DNA from 2 places in the Pseudomonas rustica genome. Region 1 is predicted to be linked to the other one. Evidence: riboswitches for the same ligand, from Rfam matches in the RefSeq annotation. Region 1 holds a riboswitch; the other holds the start of a gene.

Region 1 (7,611 bases):
ATATCGAAGTGTTCGGATGACGTTGGGGTGGTGGTGGATTTGAGGGCGTGGACGGGAGCGGGTGATGTTGATTTCAGTGCAAGCCCTGCGTGCGCTGGCTGCGTGGACGGTGGTCTGCCACCATTTCATGCAGATTTTCTTCGACTTCGAAGCGCGCGGGCCGATTGGGCAATGGTTCATCGACAAAGGCGCGGTGGGCGTCGATGTGTTCTTTGTCATCAGTGGTCTGGTGATCTTCCTTTCCACCGAAAATAAGCCGCTGCCCCCCGCGCGGTTTCTGCTCTATCGCCTGTTTCGCATCGTCCCCGCGTATTGGCTGTACACGGCGCTAATGGCGCTATTGGTGGTGTTCGCCCAGCCATTGCTGCCCGATCAAACCGTGGATTGGGGGCATTTTCTGCTGTCGTTGCTGTTCATCCCGACTGAAAATCCCGGCGGCTACGGAATCTACCCGACGCTCAACGTCGGCTGGACGCTGAATTACGAAATGCTCTTCTACGTGCTGTTTGCCTGGGCGCTGCTGTTTCGCTTGCAAGTGCGTCTGCTGGTGGTCGCCGCGCTGCTGTTTGCGGTGAGTCAGGCGTGGACGGGGTTTGGCTGGATCAGCGAGTTTTACCGCTCGGACATCGTTTACGAGTTTCTGCTGGGGATTGGCATCGGCATGCTCCATCGTCGCGGCTGGATCGGCGCCGGTTTATGGCTGCCGCTGGCCGGGATTGTCGCGGCGTTGCTGGCGATTTATCACTTGGCGCCGGCGCCACGGCTGCTCAATTGGGGTGTGCCGAGTGCGGTGCTGGTGATGTCGTGCATGGCGCTGGAGCGTTATGTCGAGCGCAGCCGCTTGCTGAAATTGCTCGGTGACTGCTCGTATTCGGTGTACCTGATGCATGTGCTGGTGCTCTCGGCGGGCGGTTTCATTGCGCGTCGCTATGGGATCAACCCGTATCTGATGTTCGTCGTCTGTGCGCTGGCGATCGGCGTTGGTTCGTGGCTGAGCTACGAATGGGTGGAAAAACGCAGTTACCGTTGGCTCAAGGCGCGGGTCGATGGCGAGCCTGACGAGAATCTTTCCCGACAAAAATACTAGGACTTTGTCCGGCGCAACGATTGGCGTAAACTGCGCCCAAGCCTGCGAGGAGTTTCCATGACCGCTATTACCATTACCGACGCCGCCCACGATTACCTGGCTGATCTGCTCTCCAAGCAGAACACCCCGGGCATCGGCATCCGCGTCTTCATCACCCAGCCTGGCACCCAGTACGCCGAAACCTGCATTGCCTACTGCAAGCCGGGCGAAGAAAAACCTGAAGACACCGCGCTGGGGCTGAAAAGCTTCACCGCGTATATCGATCACTTCAGCGAAGCGTTTCTCGATGACGCCGTTGTCGACTACGCCACCGACCGTATGGGCGGCCAGCTGACCATCAAGGCGCCAAACGCCAAAGTGCCGATGGTCAACGCCGACAGCCCGGTCAACGAGCGCATCAACTACTACCTGCAAACCGAAATCAACCCGGGGCTCGCTAGCCACGGCGGCCAGGTCAGCCTGATCGATGTGGTTGAAGACGGCATCGCCGTTCTGCAATTCGGCGGCGGCTGCCAAGGCTGCGGCCAGGCGGACGTAACGTTGAAGGAAGGCATTGAGCGCACTTTGCTTGAGCGCATTCCGGAGCTGAAGGGCGTACGCGACGTGACTGACCACACGCAGAAAGAAAACGCCTACTACTGAGTAAGGTGTTCGCTGCGAAGCTGTCATAAACCAGGCAATGCATGTTCCCGTGATGAATGCATTTGTCTGGTGCCACAAGATCAAAAGATCGCAGCCTTCGGCAGCTCCTACATTGGAATGTGTTTCCCTGTAGGAGCTGCCGAAGGCTGCGATCTTTTGCTTTCAGGGCCTGTAAAGGTGTGCATGCCCCGCGCGATACAACGATGACTCGCTAAACACCTCACTCCCCAACACCCGACCCACCAGAATCAAAGCCGTACGCCGAAACCCTTTCGCTTCAACCTTCTCGGCAATGTCCGCCAGCGTCCCCACCACCCAATCCTGATCCGGCCACGTCGCCCGGTGAATCACCGCAATCGGGCAATCCGCGCCGTAATGCGGCAGCAACTCCAGCAGAATCTTCGGCAAATGATTAACGCCCAGATGAATCGCCATGGTCGCACCGTGCTGCGCCAGACTGCCCAGCTCCTCACCCACCGGCATCGCGGTTTTATCGGCATAGCGGGTCAGAATCACGCTTTGCGAGACATCCGGCAGGGTCAGTTCCGCCCCCAGCAACGCCGCACACGCCGCCGTCGCCGTCACGCCGGGAACGATCTCAAACGGAATATTCAGCTCGCGCAGATAACGAATCTGCTCACCAATCGCGCCATACAGACTGGGATCGCCGGAATGCACCCGCGCCACATCCTGACCGTTCGCGTGCGCGGTTTTGATCAGTTCGATGATCTGTTCCAGATGCAATTCGGCGCTGTTGACCACTGTTTCAGCCTGATGACCGTCCAGCACTGCCGCCGGTACCAGCGAGCCTGCATAAATGATCACCGGACAGCTGCGAATCAGCCGCTGGCCTTTGACTGTGATCAGTTCCGGGTCGCCGGGGCCGGCGCCGATGAAGTAGACGGTCATGGTTAAATCCTGTGAAAAAGGGGCACGGCCAACACTTCAGATGAAGATTGCTCATGATCGATGGCGGGGATTATCGGGAATTTACGCAGCGCCGGCCAATGCGAAGGTGGCCTGAGCGTATTTTTGTCGGGAAATCAGCAGCTTTGCCGGTGCCTGAATCAGCTGTTCGGCGAGGGCCAGCGCGGCACTTTCGGCGACGCCGTAGCAACCGGTGCGCTCGTAAGCAATCTCGGAACGGTGGCTGAGGCGTTCCTGATAACTGGCCAGTTCTTCGCTGCTGAAGTACAGCAGCGGCAGCGCCAGTTGCGCGGCGAGCTCTTGCAAACCGGGCTCGTCGCGCTTCAGGTCGATACTGGCCAAGGCCTTGATCGCCTGCAACTCAATGCGATGCGCCTGTAACGCCTGATCAAGTAACGCGCGCAGCGTGCTGACGGGGCAGCCGCGCTGGCAACCCAGGCCGACCACGAAGGTCGGCGCTGCGCTGTCATTCGTCATGCGTGGTATTGGCCATCGCTTTTGCGGCGGAACAACCAGGCGCTGATCAGGCCAAGGGCCAGCCAGAACGCGACGTTGGTCAGCTGCGAAGCGATTTTGAACTGCGCTTCCAATGCTTCAGGAGCGAGCATCGAATGCACTTCCGGCTGCGGCGCGCCGATCACGTGCGGCACGGCGAGGATCGCCACACCGAGAACTTTCATCAGCCAGTGACGGCTGAACGCGATCAACGACAGGCCGACAGCGGTCGACGCGGCCGTGCCAATCCACCACATCTGTCGCGAAGCCAGATCAGCTGCGGCGGTGCCCGGCAGTTCTGGTGGCAGACCCAAAGTCGGCGCGAGGACGAACGTGGCGTAACCGGCCAGACCCCAGAGCAGGCCTTGCGAAGTTTTGGTGGGCGCACGGAGGGTGTAGAGACCGGCGAGCATCAGGGCGAAACCGACGGCGACCACCAGATTGCCGCCAGTGGTCGAAACCACGCGCTGCCAGCCGGGCTCCGGCTCCCAGGCTTCGGCGTCGTGGGTGTGGCCGGCCATGGCGCCTTCGGCGTGTTCATGCACGGCGACGGGTTCGGATTTTTCGAAAGTTTCCGCTTGAAGAATCAGCGGCGAGACCCAGAAGCTTTGCAGCAGGGTGAGGAGCAGGGCGGCCAAAAGCCCGGTAAAACCTGCAGTTTGCGCAATACGCTTGATCATGTCGGCAGGTCTCAGTGGCACGGGAACGCGGCGCTGTGGCGGGTATCGTGAGCGGCGTTGTGTACCGCTTCGATGTGCGAGAAACCGGCGAAGTAGACCAGGCCGGCGCCAAGGATCGACGCGAAGATCGCGGCGGTCAGGCGTTGGCTCAGTGTGGCGGTGCTGGCGATTTTGTCCGTGTTGCTGCCGGTGCTGCTGATGATCGACATGGCGCTTCCCTCTGGAGTGTCAGTGGGTGATTTGAGCGCATGAAAACCCCTGCGGGTCGGGCTCGCAGAGGTTCGAACAGCGCCCGCCCACCGCGGGTTTGTTATGTTCAGCTGCGCACGAGGTGCGCGCTGTGTGTTAAGGGCCGGTCTCCGGGCTCACGAGGGGTTGGCGTCAGGCCGACCTGCAAGCGTCTCCTTCCCATGCTTTTGGGCACAGTGGTTTTGACGCTTCGCTCGCTTACCGTTGCGGGGGCAGCACCGGACTGACATGGCTTGAGTAAAGCACATGATTCACCGGTTTCCCGTTTCACCCTGTGAAGGGCACCCGTAACAAGTTGTGTAGGAGAGCATGGGGTTGGGTTTTTAGTCAATTTTTTGGGGTGGATCCGTTGCTGCGGGTGTGGCTGGTTAGGGTTCCGCCCTTACGGCGGGTCACTTTTGCAGACGCCCAAAAGTAACCAAAACGCTTTGCCCTGACGTTCGGCCCACGCTAAGGCTCGGGTTCCTTCGCTGCGGGATTGATCCGGGGGGCAGCGCCTACGGTTTGCTTCGCTGCACCTCCTCTCGCTGTGTTTGGCTGCGCCAAACGGTCGCTGCGCTCCCACCCCCGGATCAATCCCTCCGCTCAGCCTGCCGACGGGCTCCGAGATCAAGATCAAAAGCAGGCGAGCTGACACTCGGCCTATTGAGTGGTGAGGAGCGTGGGTTTTCCGCTTTTGATTTTCGTAGGAGCAAAGCTTGCTCGCGATGACAACATACTTTCCGATGCGACCACCTGTAGGAGCTGCCGAAGGCTGCGATCTTTTGACTTTGTCTTTTAAGAGCAAGATCAAATGATCGCAGCCTGCGGCAGCTCCTACATGAGTTATCGGCTGTGCTTTTGTTCGCTGGCGAAAGCAGGCTGGCAGCCAACCCATCTTTCGAAGCAAACCCCTGTAGGAGCTGCCGAAGGCTGCGATCTTTTGATCTGCTTTGGCTTTTGATCCGGCTTTTGATTTTCAGCCCCTTCGGCAGGCCGAGTGTAGGTGTCCATCCGGGGATCAGGCGCGCAGCGCCGTGCGGCGTAGCCGCACACATCGAGAGGAGGTGCAGCGAAGCAAACCGTAGGCGATGTCCCCGGATGGACACCGTAGCGAGGGAACACTGAGCCTCAGCGAAGTGCCGTACGCCGGGGCCAAGCCTTTTCGGTTACCTTTTCGGCGTTTGGAAAAGGTGACTCGCTGTAAGAGCGAAACCGCCAGTAGCAGCAACCGCAGCAACGGATATGCTCACATAACCAAAACCCAACCCCATTGACCGGTCACCACCCGATGCGTAGCCTTGCGCATTCGAGGTTCTTCGGCCCACGCCGAAGCTAAGAAGGGAACGCGGTCAATGCCGCGGCTGCCCCCGCAACTGTGAACGGCGCTGTTCGCTGCCACGCCACTGCCAGCTCAACCCATGAGCCAGCGGGAAGGCGCAGCCAACGCCAGGCCCCGCGCCTGAACGCCGTCAGCCAGGAGACCTGCCTCGTCACAGATTCTCAATTTCAACCGGGCGGGGTGATCCGGTGGCGAACTCTCCGGGCACGCACACGCGTTGCCGGTTCTCGTCCCGTATGCCCGCCGCTTGCCAAAGGGCATACCGATGAAAACACTGGCCAAACTCCCCGTCACCATCGTCACCGGCTTCCTCGGCTCGGGCAAAACCACGCTGCTGCGGCACATGCTCGACAACGCTCAGGGCCGTCGCATCGCGGTGATCGTCAACGAGTTTGGCGAGTTGGGCATCGACGGTGAAATCCTCAAGCAATGCACCATTGGCTGCAGCGAAGAAGAAGCGGTTGGCCGCGTTTACGAACTGGCCAACGGCTGCCTGTGCTGCACCGTTCAGGAAGAATTCTTCCCGGTGATGCGCGAACTGGTCGCGCGTCGCGGCGATCTCGACCACATCCTCATCGAAACCTCGGGCCTGGCCCTGCCGAAACCATTGGTGCAAGCCTTCCAGTGGCCGGAAATCCGCAGCGCCTGCACCGTTGATGCGGTGATCACCGTGGTCGACAGCCCGGCCGTAGCCGCCGGCACCTTCGCCGCGTTTCCGGATCAGGTCGATGCGCAGCGTAAACTCGACCCGAACCTCGATCACGAATCGCCACTGCACGAGCTGTTCGCCGACCAACTGGCCAGCGCCGACCTGGTGATCCTCAACAAGGCCGACCAGACCAGCCCGGAAGACCTCGCTCGCGTTCGCGCTGAAGTCGCCGAAGAATTGCCGCCCGCCGTCAAAATCATCGAAGCCAGCAACGGTCGTGTGCCGCTCGACGTGTTGATCGGTCTCGGCGCCAGTTCCGAAGAGCACATCGACAGCCGCCACAGCCATCACGATCACCACCACGGTGAAGGCGATGACGACCACGATGACCACGATCACGACGCTTTCGATTCGATCTCCATCGAACTGCCGCAAGCCGACGAAAGTCTGCTGCTCGACGCCCTGACGCAACTGGTGGTCAAGCACGGCATCCTCCGTGTCAAAGGTTTCGCCGCCATCCCGAACAAGCCAATGCGTTTGCTGATCCAAGGCGTGGGCACGCGTTTCGACAAGCATTTCGACCGTCAGTGGGGCGCCGATGAAGCGCGCGTCACGCGTCTGGTGTTGATCGGTCAGGAACTCGACGCGGCGCAACTCGAAGCGCAACTGCGCGCCGCGCTCAGCGTTTAAACCATGCACCTGCTCAGGACTCAGCCCGGCGGTTTCGTCTCGGATGACAACATTGCCGACCTTGGCCAAACCCCCGCCGAGCTGGTGATCCTGTGCAGCGGCGACTCCAGTCTGGCGCTGCTCGCCGAAGCGGCGCAGCAGTTGCCCGAGGATTATCCGAGCCTGCGGCTGGCCAATCCGATGCAGGTACAGAATCACGCTTCGGTCGATTTGTACGTCGATGAAGTGCTGCGCCACGCCAAGGTGATTTTGATTTCGCTGCACGGCGGCATCGCCTATTGGCGGTATGGCGTCGAGCGTCTGGTCGAGTTGGCCGAACGCGGCGTGCAGGTGATTCTGGTGCCGGGCGATGACCGGCCTGATCCGGAGCTCAGCGACTTGAGCACCGTCAACGCCGAGGATCGCGACCGCCTCTGGCAGTTCTTGCGTCAGGGCGGTCTGAGCAATGCACTGGATTTCTTTCGTTGCATGGCCAACCGTTGGCTGGCCCGCGATTACGCATGGGATGAGCCGCAAACCCTGCCACGCACGGCGATTTACCACCCGACTAAAAACACCGCTGCACTGAGTGACTGGCAAGCCGAATGGCTGGCTGAGCAACCGGTCGCGGCAGTGCTGTTTTACCGCTCGCATTTGCAAGCGGCGAACACCGCGTTCATCGATGTTTTTTGCCAGCGCTTGCAGGCGGCGGGGCTTAATCCGCTGCCGATTGCGGTGGCCAGTTTGAAAGAGCCCGGCTGCCTGGCAGTGGTCGAGGATTGGCTGGACGAGGTCGAGGCGGGGGTGATTTTGAACACCACCGGTTTCGCCCAGTCCAGCCCCGAAGCGCCGCACCTGCGGCCGTTTCGCCGCAACATTCCGGTGATTCAGG
Region 2 (7,611 bases), 1.5 Mb from region 1:
CACCGGCAGTACCTGATTTGCTCCGTAGTAATCGCACGCCGCTTGTTCCAGACCGTCATCGGTTTCCGGCAAACGGGCCCAGGCACGCAAGGGGATTTCCGGGATCGGAAATGGCCACGGCGCGAGACCGCTGGACAGGTCGAGCCAGTCACCCTCGGCGATGCCGTAATCGAGTGCAGCCTTGCGCAGCCGGCCACCGTGCTCAAGCATAGAATTCAGCCCCCACGCAGAGAATCAGCAACCATAACCATACCCCGCGCTGCACCAATTGCCAGCCACGGTCGATGGAATCGGCGTCGGCGGGAGCGCCTTCGCCCAGTTGCGGACGCTCGTGCAGTTCGCCGTGGTAAATCGCCGGGCCGCCCAACTCCACGCCCAGTGCACCGGCGCCTGCGGCCATCACCGGGCCGGCGTTGGGGCTGTCCCACTTCGGTGCCTGTGTGCGCCAGCATTTCAATGCCAGTCGGGTTTTGCCGAGCAACGCGTAGGTCAATGCCACCAGACGCGCAGGAATGTAGTTCAACACGTCGTCGATTTTTGCCGCCGCCCAGCCGAAGCGTTCGAAACGTTCGTTGCGATAACCCCACATCGCGTCGAGCGTGTTGCTCAAGCGATAGAGCACCACGCCGGGCGCACCGGCCACGACAAACCAGAACAGTGCGGCGAACACCGCGTCGCTGCCGTTTTCCAGCACCGACTCAGTGGCGGCACGGGCGACCGCAGTGCTATCAAGTTCATCGGTCTGCCGGCTGACCAGATAGCCGACACGCTTGCGTGCTTCGTCCAGATCATCCGCACGCAACGCCGCAGCGACCGGGGCGACATGCTCGCCGAGGCTGCGCATGCCGAGGGCGCAATACAGCGCGAGAATCTCGACGATCCAACCGACATAAGGCGCCCAGGAAAACGCCGTCGCCAGCAGTGTCAGCGGCAGCACGGCGATCACCCACGCGGTGACGCCATGACTGCGCCAGCCGCGCCCTTCACCGTTGAAACGTTGCTCGATGCGCCCGGCGAAATTGCCAAACGCCACCAGCGGATGCCAGCGTTTCGGTTCACCGAGCAGCGCATCCAGCGCCACCGCGGCGACACTCAACAACGCCACACTCATTGACTCACTCCCCAATAATTTTCATACAGCAACTCATTCAGCGGCCGCGCCTGCGCCCACCCTTCGAGTACCAGCATCGGCGCCGGATAGAATTCCTTGACCGGGCCCAGACACAAAACCGCCAGCGGCTTGGCCCCTGCCGGCAGTTTCAACAACTCCGCCAGCGCTTGCGGTTCGAACAGCGAGACCCAGCCCATGCCCAAGCCTTCTGCGCGCGAGGCCAGCCACAGATTCTGAATCGCGCAGGACAACGAGGCCATGTCCATTTCCGGCAGCGTGCGGCGACCGAAGATGTGTTTTTCGCGATCATCCATCAGCGCCGCGACCAGCACTTCGGCGCAGTCGTTGATGCCTTCGACTTTGAGCTTCATGAACTCGTCGCTGCGCTCGCCGAGGGCTTCGGCGGTGCGGATGCGTTCTTCTTCGACGAGGTGCTGGATTTGGCTGCGCAGGGTTCGGTCGCTGATGCGGATGAAGCGCCAGGGCTGCATCAGGCCGACGCTTGGGGCCTGGTGGGCGGCTTCCAGAAGTCGGCGCAGCAGATCAGGTTCGACGCTGCCGCCGGTGAAATGGCGCATGTCGCGGCGTTCGGCTATTGCCCGATACACCGCTTCGCGTTCCGCCTCTGAAAATGCGTTGTCTGTCATGGCCCTTTCGCGAGCAGGCTCGCTCCCACAGGGGATCCGGTTTCTTCAGGCAATGCATCAGCTAGCCTGCCACCATCCTCAGGAGATTGAATTTCTTCAGGAAGCACATTGGCCACTGTGGGAGCGAGCCTGCTCGCGAAGGCGCCCTCAGGATCAGGCAGAAAAAGTGCAGCGACAGCCACAGGATTCGACGGAAAATAAAAGTGCACATAAGAAGCCGTCATCCGCCCCTCACGATAAACCGCCTCAGCCCCTCGCCCTCCATTGGGGCTCAACCCCCGGGCAATCGGCGTCAGCTTAGTCGTGGTCAACGAGTGATGATACGTGTGCCCACGCAACGCCCCTTCCGGCAGATCCACCGCTTGCAACGCCAACGCCGCCAGACGCTTTTGCATCACCGCATCGCCCTTGAGCAACCCGACCAGCTCAGCGCGAGTGCCTTCAACATCCGTCAACGAATCGAGCAAATACAACATCCCGCCACACTCAGCCAGCAACGGCTTCCCCGCCGCATGATGCGCACGGATCGCCGCAACCATCGCGGTGTTCTGCGACAGCGCGACGTGATGCAATTCCGGATAACCACCGGGCAAATACAGACTGTCCGCCTCAGGCAATTGCGTATCGCGGATCGGCGAGAAGAAGCTCAACTCGGCGCCCATCGCACGCAATAGATCCAGACTCGCGCCATAAGTAAAGGCGAACGCCTCATCACGGGCGACAGCAATGCGCACATTTTTCAGCAACGGCTCGACAGCAATCACGTCAGGCGCGGCAAATTCCACGGCCGGTGGCAGCGCTACCTCGCAACTACTGGCGAGCGCTTCGGCGGCGGCGTCGAGACGCACATCGAGGTCATTCAATTCGCTGGCCTGCACCAGACCAAGATGCCGGCTCGGCAGTTCGATACCGGTCTCGCGCGACAACGCGCCGTACCAACGCAAACCTTCAGTGAGACTGCCTTCGAGCAACTGCGCATGGCGCAAGGTGCCGACGCGGTTGGCCAGCACGCCAGCAAACGGCAGATCCGGCTGATACTTGGCCAAGCCCAGCGCCAACGCACCAAAGGTCTGCGCCATCGCGGTGCCGTCGATCACGCCGAGCACCGGCACACCAAAATGCCGCGCCAGATCAGCGCTGGAGGGCGTGCCATCGAACAGCCCCATCACGCCTTCGATCAAAATCAGATCCGCCTCGGCGGCGGCTTCCCACAACAGCCGACGACTTTCCTGCTCGCCGACCATCCACATATCAAGCTGATACACCGGCGCACCGCTGGCGCGTTCGAGGATCATCGGGTCGAGAAAGTCCGGGCCGCATTTGAACACGCGCACCTTGCGCCCCTGATTGCGATGCAAACGGGCGAGCGCGGCGGTGACGGTGGTCTTGCCCTGACCGGAGGCCGGCGCGGCGATAAGTACCGCCGGGCAGTGACGTGGTTGATTCAAAGTTCGACGCCTTTCTGCGCTTTGATGCCGGCCTGGAAGGCGTGTTTGAGCATGCCCATTTCGGTGACCGTGTCGCCCATTTCGATCATTTCCGGCTTGGCCGCACGACCGGTGACAATCACGTGCTGCATCGGCGGACGTGCCTGCAAATCGCTGAGCACCTGATCGAGATCGAGGTAGCCGTGCTTGAGGGCGATGTTTAACTCATCGAGCACCACCAGACCGATCGACGGATCGCGCAGCAGTTCGCGGGACACGGCCCACGCAGCTTCGGCAGCGGCGATGTCGCGCTGACGATCCTGGGTTTCCCAGGTGAAGCCCTCGCCCATCACGTGGAAGCGAACTTGTTCGGGGAAGCGGCGGAAAAACAACTCTTCACCGGTACTGTTGCGGCCCTTGATGAACTGCACCACGCCGCACTGCATGCCGTGGCCCATGGCGCGGGCGAGCATGCCGAACGCCGAACTGCTTTTGCCTTTGCCATTGCCGGTCAGCACCAGCACCAGGCCGCACTCGTCGGGAGAGTTGGCGATGCGTTCGTCGATCACGGCTTTTTTGCGCTGCATACGCGCCAGATGGCGTTCGTCGCGCTCGGGGGAATCAGTCATGGGGGAGCTCTCCGTTGAGGCTGGATAACGGCGGGCAGGCACAAGAATAGACGGCAAAAAGCCTGGCATCGCCCACCGTGATGCCGCTGGATGGATCAGGCCGGTCTCCGGGCTCATGAGCGGCATTGGCCTGGCTGCGCGCCTTCCCGCTTCTGTCGAGGCAGTGGCTCATGGCGCAGCTTTTACTCATTTACCGTTGCGGGGGCAGCGCCGGGATCGTGATCGTTCTTCGCATGAAGACAACCCTCACCGGCTTCCCTGTTTCACTCTGTCGACGTGGGTCACAGAGCACCTGAAACAAGCCGCGAAGGTTAGAGGGTTGGGGGTGGAGCGTCAATTAAAGAGGCGGCTGACGGACGATTATCTGCCGTTGATCAATTATCGGCCGGCAATCTTGTGCAAGGCTGTTACAAATGATATCAAAGAGCCATGCTTTTCCATAAAAGCAACTCACAAGAATAAGGATGATGACGATGCAAGGCATGATCATCAGCAACCCGCGCCTGGAATTCCTGCGCCCGATGCTTGAACGCTGGTTTGACTGTATCGACCGTTACAACGCCGTGCGCGGCGACAGCGACACGCCGTACTGGCATGACGAGAAAGCCAATCTCGGCTTGCTGACCGCGGCGGCGTGGATGGCCGAACTGGTCACCCTCAACGACACCGCCACGCGCAAGCAAAACGAAGACGGCGAGCGCAATGCCCGCGCCGATCTGTTCATCGCAGGGCCAGAAGACCGCGCTTACCTTCAAGCCACGCAGCGCTGGCCGCGAGTGAACAACCTCAACCTCACGCAAGCACTTCTCGACATCACCAGCGACGCCAAACGCATCAGCTTCGCCAGCGATCTCAAGCTCGGCTGCCTGTTCGTCGCCCCGCAAAAAACCCAGCAGAGTGCCAGCCCCGAAGAACTGCAGGACATGGTCGACGACTTGCAAAAGGAACATACCTGCGCGGTCGCCTGGTATTTCCCCTACGCCTACCGCAAATTGCGCAGCGAGGCCGGCAACTATCACCCCGGCATCGCCGTGCTGTTCAAAGAGGCTCGCGGCTGAGGTTGAACCATCGGGCTTGCGCCCTCCTCTATGATTAAGAACGCATTCATAGGAAAGATCAGTCATGCGCAAGCCCCAGCTCGTTTTTGTCATCGCTCTGGCCGGAGGGCTCGCCGCGTGTGGTGAAACCTCCAGCCTGCAAGTCTCCGACGGCACCGGCCCTTCGCCGAAACTGCCCGAACCGAACAAAACCCTGATCCCCACCGTGAACATCGCCCCGGCGATTGGCTGGCCCGAAGGCGGCAAACCGACAGCGGCGGCCGGTACGCAAGTCGCAGCGTTTGCCGAAGGCCTCGATCATCCGCGCTGGATGTACGTGCTGCCCAACGGTGATGTGCTGGTGGCGGAAACCAACGCCCCGCCGAAACCGGACGACAGCAAAGGCATTAAAGGCTGGGTGATGAAGAAAGTCATGGGCAAGGCCGGCGCCGGCGTACCGAGCCCGAATCGCATCACTTTGCTGCGCGACGCTGACCACGATGGCGTCGCCGAGACGCGCACGGTGTTTTTGCAGAACCTCAATTCGCCGTTTGGCATGACACTGGTTGGCAATGACTTGTACGTTGCTGACACGGATCGTTTGCTGCGCTTCAACTACGAGCCCGGCGCGACCGAGATCAAATCGCAGCCGATCAAAGTGACTGACTTGCCGGGCGGCACGCTCAACCATCACTGGACGAAAAACGTCATCGCCAGCAAGGACGGCAGCAAGCTGTACGTCACCGTCGGCTCGAACAGCAACGTCGGCGAAAATGGTCTGGATCAAGAAGAAGGCCGCGCGGCGATCTGGGAAGTGGATCGCGCGACCGGCAATCACCGGATCTTCGCTTCAGGCATCCGCAACCCCAATGGCTTGGCGTGGGAGCCTACCAGCGGCGCGCTGTGGACGGCGGTGAATGAGCGTGACGAGATTGGCAGCGATCTGGTGCCGGACTACATCACCTCGGTGAAGGACGGCGGTTTCTATGGCTGGCCGTTCAGTTATTACGGCCAGCATGTCGATGTTCGAGTGAATCCGCAGAATCTGGATCTGGTGGCCAAAGCCATCGCCCCGGATTACGCGGTCGGCCCTCACACGGCGTCTTTGGGCCTGACCTTCGCCGAAGGCAACACCTTGCCGGCGCAGTTCAAGGAAGGCGCGTTTATCGGCCAGCACGGCTCGTGGAACCGTAAACCGCACAGTGGTTATAAAGTGATTTTTGTGCCATTTACCGGCGGTAAGCCGAGTGGAACGCCGGTGGATGTGTTGACCGGTTTTCTCGACAAAGATGAGAACGCGCTGGGTCGCCCGGTGGGCGTGGTGATTGATCAGCAAGGTGGATTGCTGGTGGCGGATGATGTTGGCAACAAGGTTTGGCGAGTGTCTTCTACCAAATAACTTAGCGCCGTACACATAACAAATGTGGGAGCGAGCCTGCTCGCGAAAGCGGTCTATCAGTCGACTCAAGGGTGACTGAAACTACGCATTCGCGAGCAGGCTCGCTCCCACATTGGGGTTTTGTGTTGGCCTTATTACGGGTTACGCGCCAGATGCTCCGGCTGCAACACCCGCTTCGCGCTCAGATAAGCCTTCTGCCAATACGCCTTCGACAGACTGTCCAGCTTCACCGTGCCACCCGTGGCCGGCGCATGCACGAAGCGCCCTTCACCAACGTAAATCCCCGCATGACTGACCTGCGAACCACCATTGGTGGCGAAGAAGATCAGGTCGCCGGTCTGCAAGCCTTCCTTACCGACATTCGGCGCCTGCATCACGATCAGGTCGCGCGTGGTGCGTGGCAGGTTGATGCCCGCCGCATCGCGGTAAACAAAGCCGATCAGGCCACTGCAATCAAATCCCGAATCCGGCGTATTGCCGCCCCAGCGATACGGCGTGCCGACCAGGCCGAGCGCGCGGAACAGCACGTCTTCAGCAGCAGGCGAAAAAGATTCTGAGGGGGCGAACACGATCGGGGCGCGAACCACCGGCGCAGGGGGCGGTGTGCGACTGGCGCAAGCGCTGAGCAGCGCTGCGAAGACGATCAAAACGAGGCGGGCCGACGTGGTCATAAGCAGAACATCCTGATCTGGCTGCGGCTAATTCTGCCGATTGGGCAGAAAACAAAACCGCCCGCGTACGCACGCAGGCGGTTTGCCATCAATATAGATTCAGGATTCTAGCGGCTACGCGGCAAACTTCAAGTAAGACTTTAACTTCACCTTGTAAAGTATAGGTCTACTCCCTTGCCGTGAACCGTTTTGTCGCCGCGAACGCGGCGACAACGGGGGAATTACTTGCGAGCGGTGACCACGGTCGGGGCCATGGCGAGTGCACGCTTGGCTTCGATGAAGGTCTTGCTCCAGTAGCTGTCACCGAGGTTGTCGATGCGAACACCGCCGCTACGACGACTGCTGGAGTGAATGAACTGGTTATCGCCCAGGTAGATCCCGGCGTGACTGACACGACCGCGACGACCATTGGTGGCGAAGAACAGCAGATCGCCCGGTTCCAGATCGCTACGCGAGACCAGTGGTGCGTCTACGTTGATCATTTCGCGGGTGGAGCGCGGCAGATTCATGCCGGCTTCTTCGCGGAACAGGTAACCGATGAAACCGCTGCAGTCGAAACCGGCTTCAGAGGTACCGCCGAAACGGTAACGGGTACCGATCAGGGACATGCCGCGTTCGAGAATGCTGTCGGCCAGAACCGGCAATTCATACGGCTTGCTGCCGCTGAAGTCTGCGAGTTCTTTTTCGGTA

What was found. A riboswitch is a leader RNA that binds a small molecule or an ion and turns the genes downstream of it on or off. The one in region 1 is predicted to bind cobalamin.
Region 2: linked by a shared signal. The riboswitch ahead of cobO (cob(I)yrinic acid a,c-diamide adenosyltransferase) and the one ahead of cobW (cobalamin biosynthesis protein CobW) in region 1 are both predicted to bind cobalamin.

Annotation. Positions count from the first base shown of each region.
Region 1 is NZ_CP188200.1:2,235,102-2,242,712, forward strand. It holds gene ACP3TY_RS10420 (acyltransferase family protein) at 65-1,087, shown strand; gene nfuA (Fe-S biogenesis protein NfuA) at 1,145-1,729, shown strand; gene cobM (precorrin-4 C(11)-methyltransferase) at 1,892-2,638, opposite strand; gene ACP3TY_RS10435 (cobalamin biosynthesis protein) at 2,720-3,133, opposite strand; gene ACP3TY_RS10440 (CbtA family protein) at 3,130-3,831, opposite strand; gene ACP3TY_RS10445 (CbtB domain-containing protein) at 3,843-4,040, opposite strand; cobalamin riboswitch at 4,165-4,384, opposite strand; cobalamin riboswitch at 5,355-5,566, shown strand; gene cobW (cobalamin biosynthesis protein CobW) at 5,667-6,740, shown strand; gene cobN (cobaltochelatase subunit CobN) at 6,744-7,611, shown strand, end outside.
Region 2 is NZ_CP188200.1:3,748,193-3,755,803, forward strand. It holds gene cobD (threonine-phosphate decarboxylase CobD) at 1-210, opposite strand, end outside; gene cbiB (adenosylcobinamide-phosphate synthase CbiB) at 203-1,111, opposite strand; gene bluB (5,6-dimethylbenzimidazole synthase) at 1,108-1,758, opposite strand; gene ACP3TY_RS16950 (cobyrinate a,c-diamide synthase) at 1,755-3,206, opposite strand; gene cobO (cob(I)yrinic acid a,c-diamide adenosyltransferase) at 3,203-3,814, opposite strand; cobalamin riboswitch at 3,896-4,125, opposite strand; gene ACP3TY_RS16960 (hypothetical protein) at 4,288-4,872, shown strand; gene ACP3TY_RS16965 (PQQ-dependent sugar dehydrogenase) at 4,937-6,250, shown strand; gene ACP3TY_RS16970 (C40 family peptidase) at 6,385-6,921, opposite strand; gene ACP3TY_RS16975 (C40 family peptidase) at 7,143-7,611, opposite strand, start outside.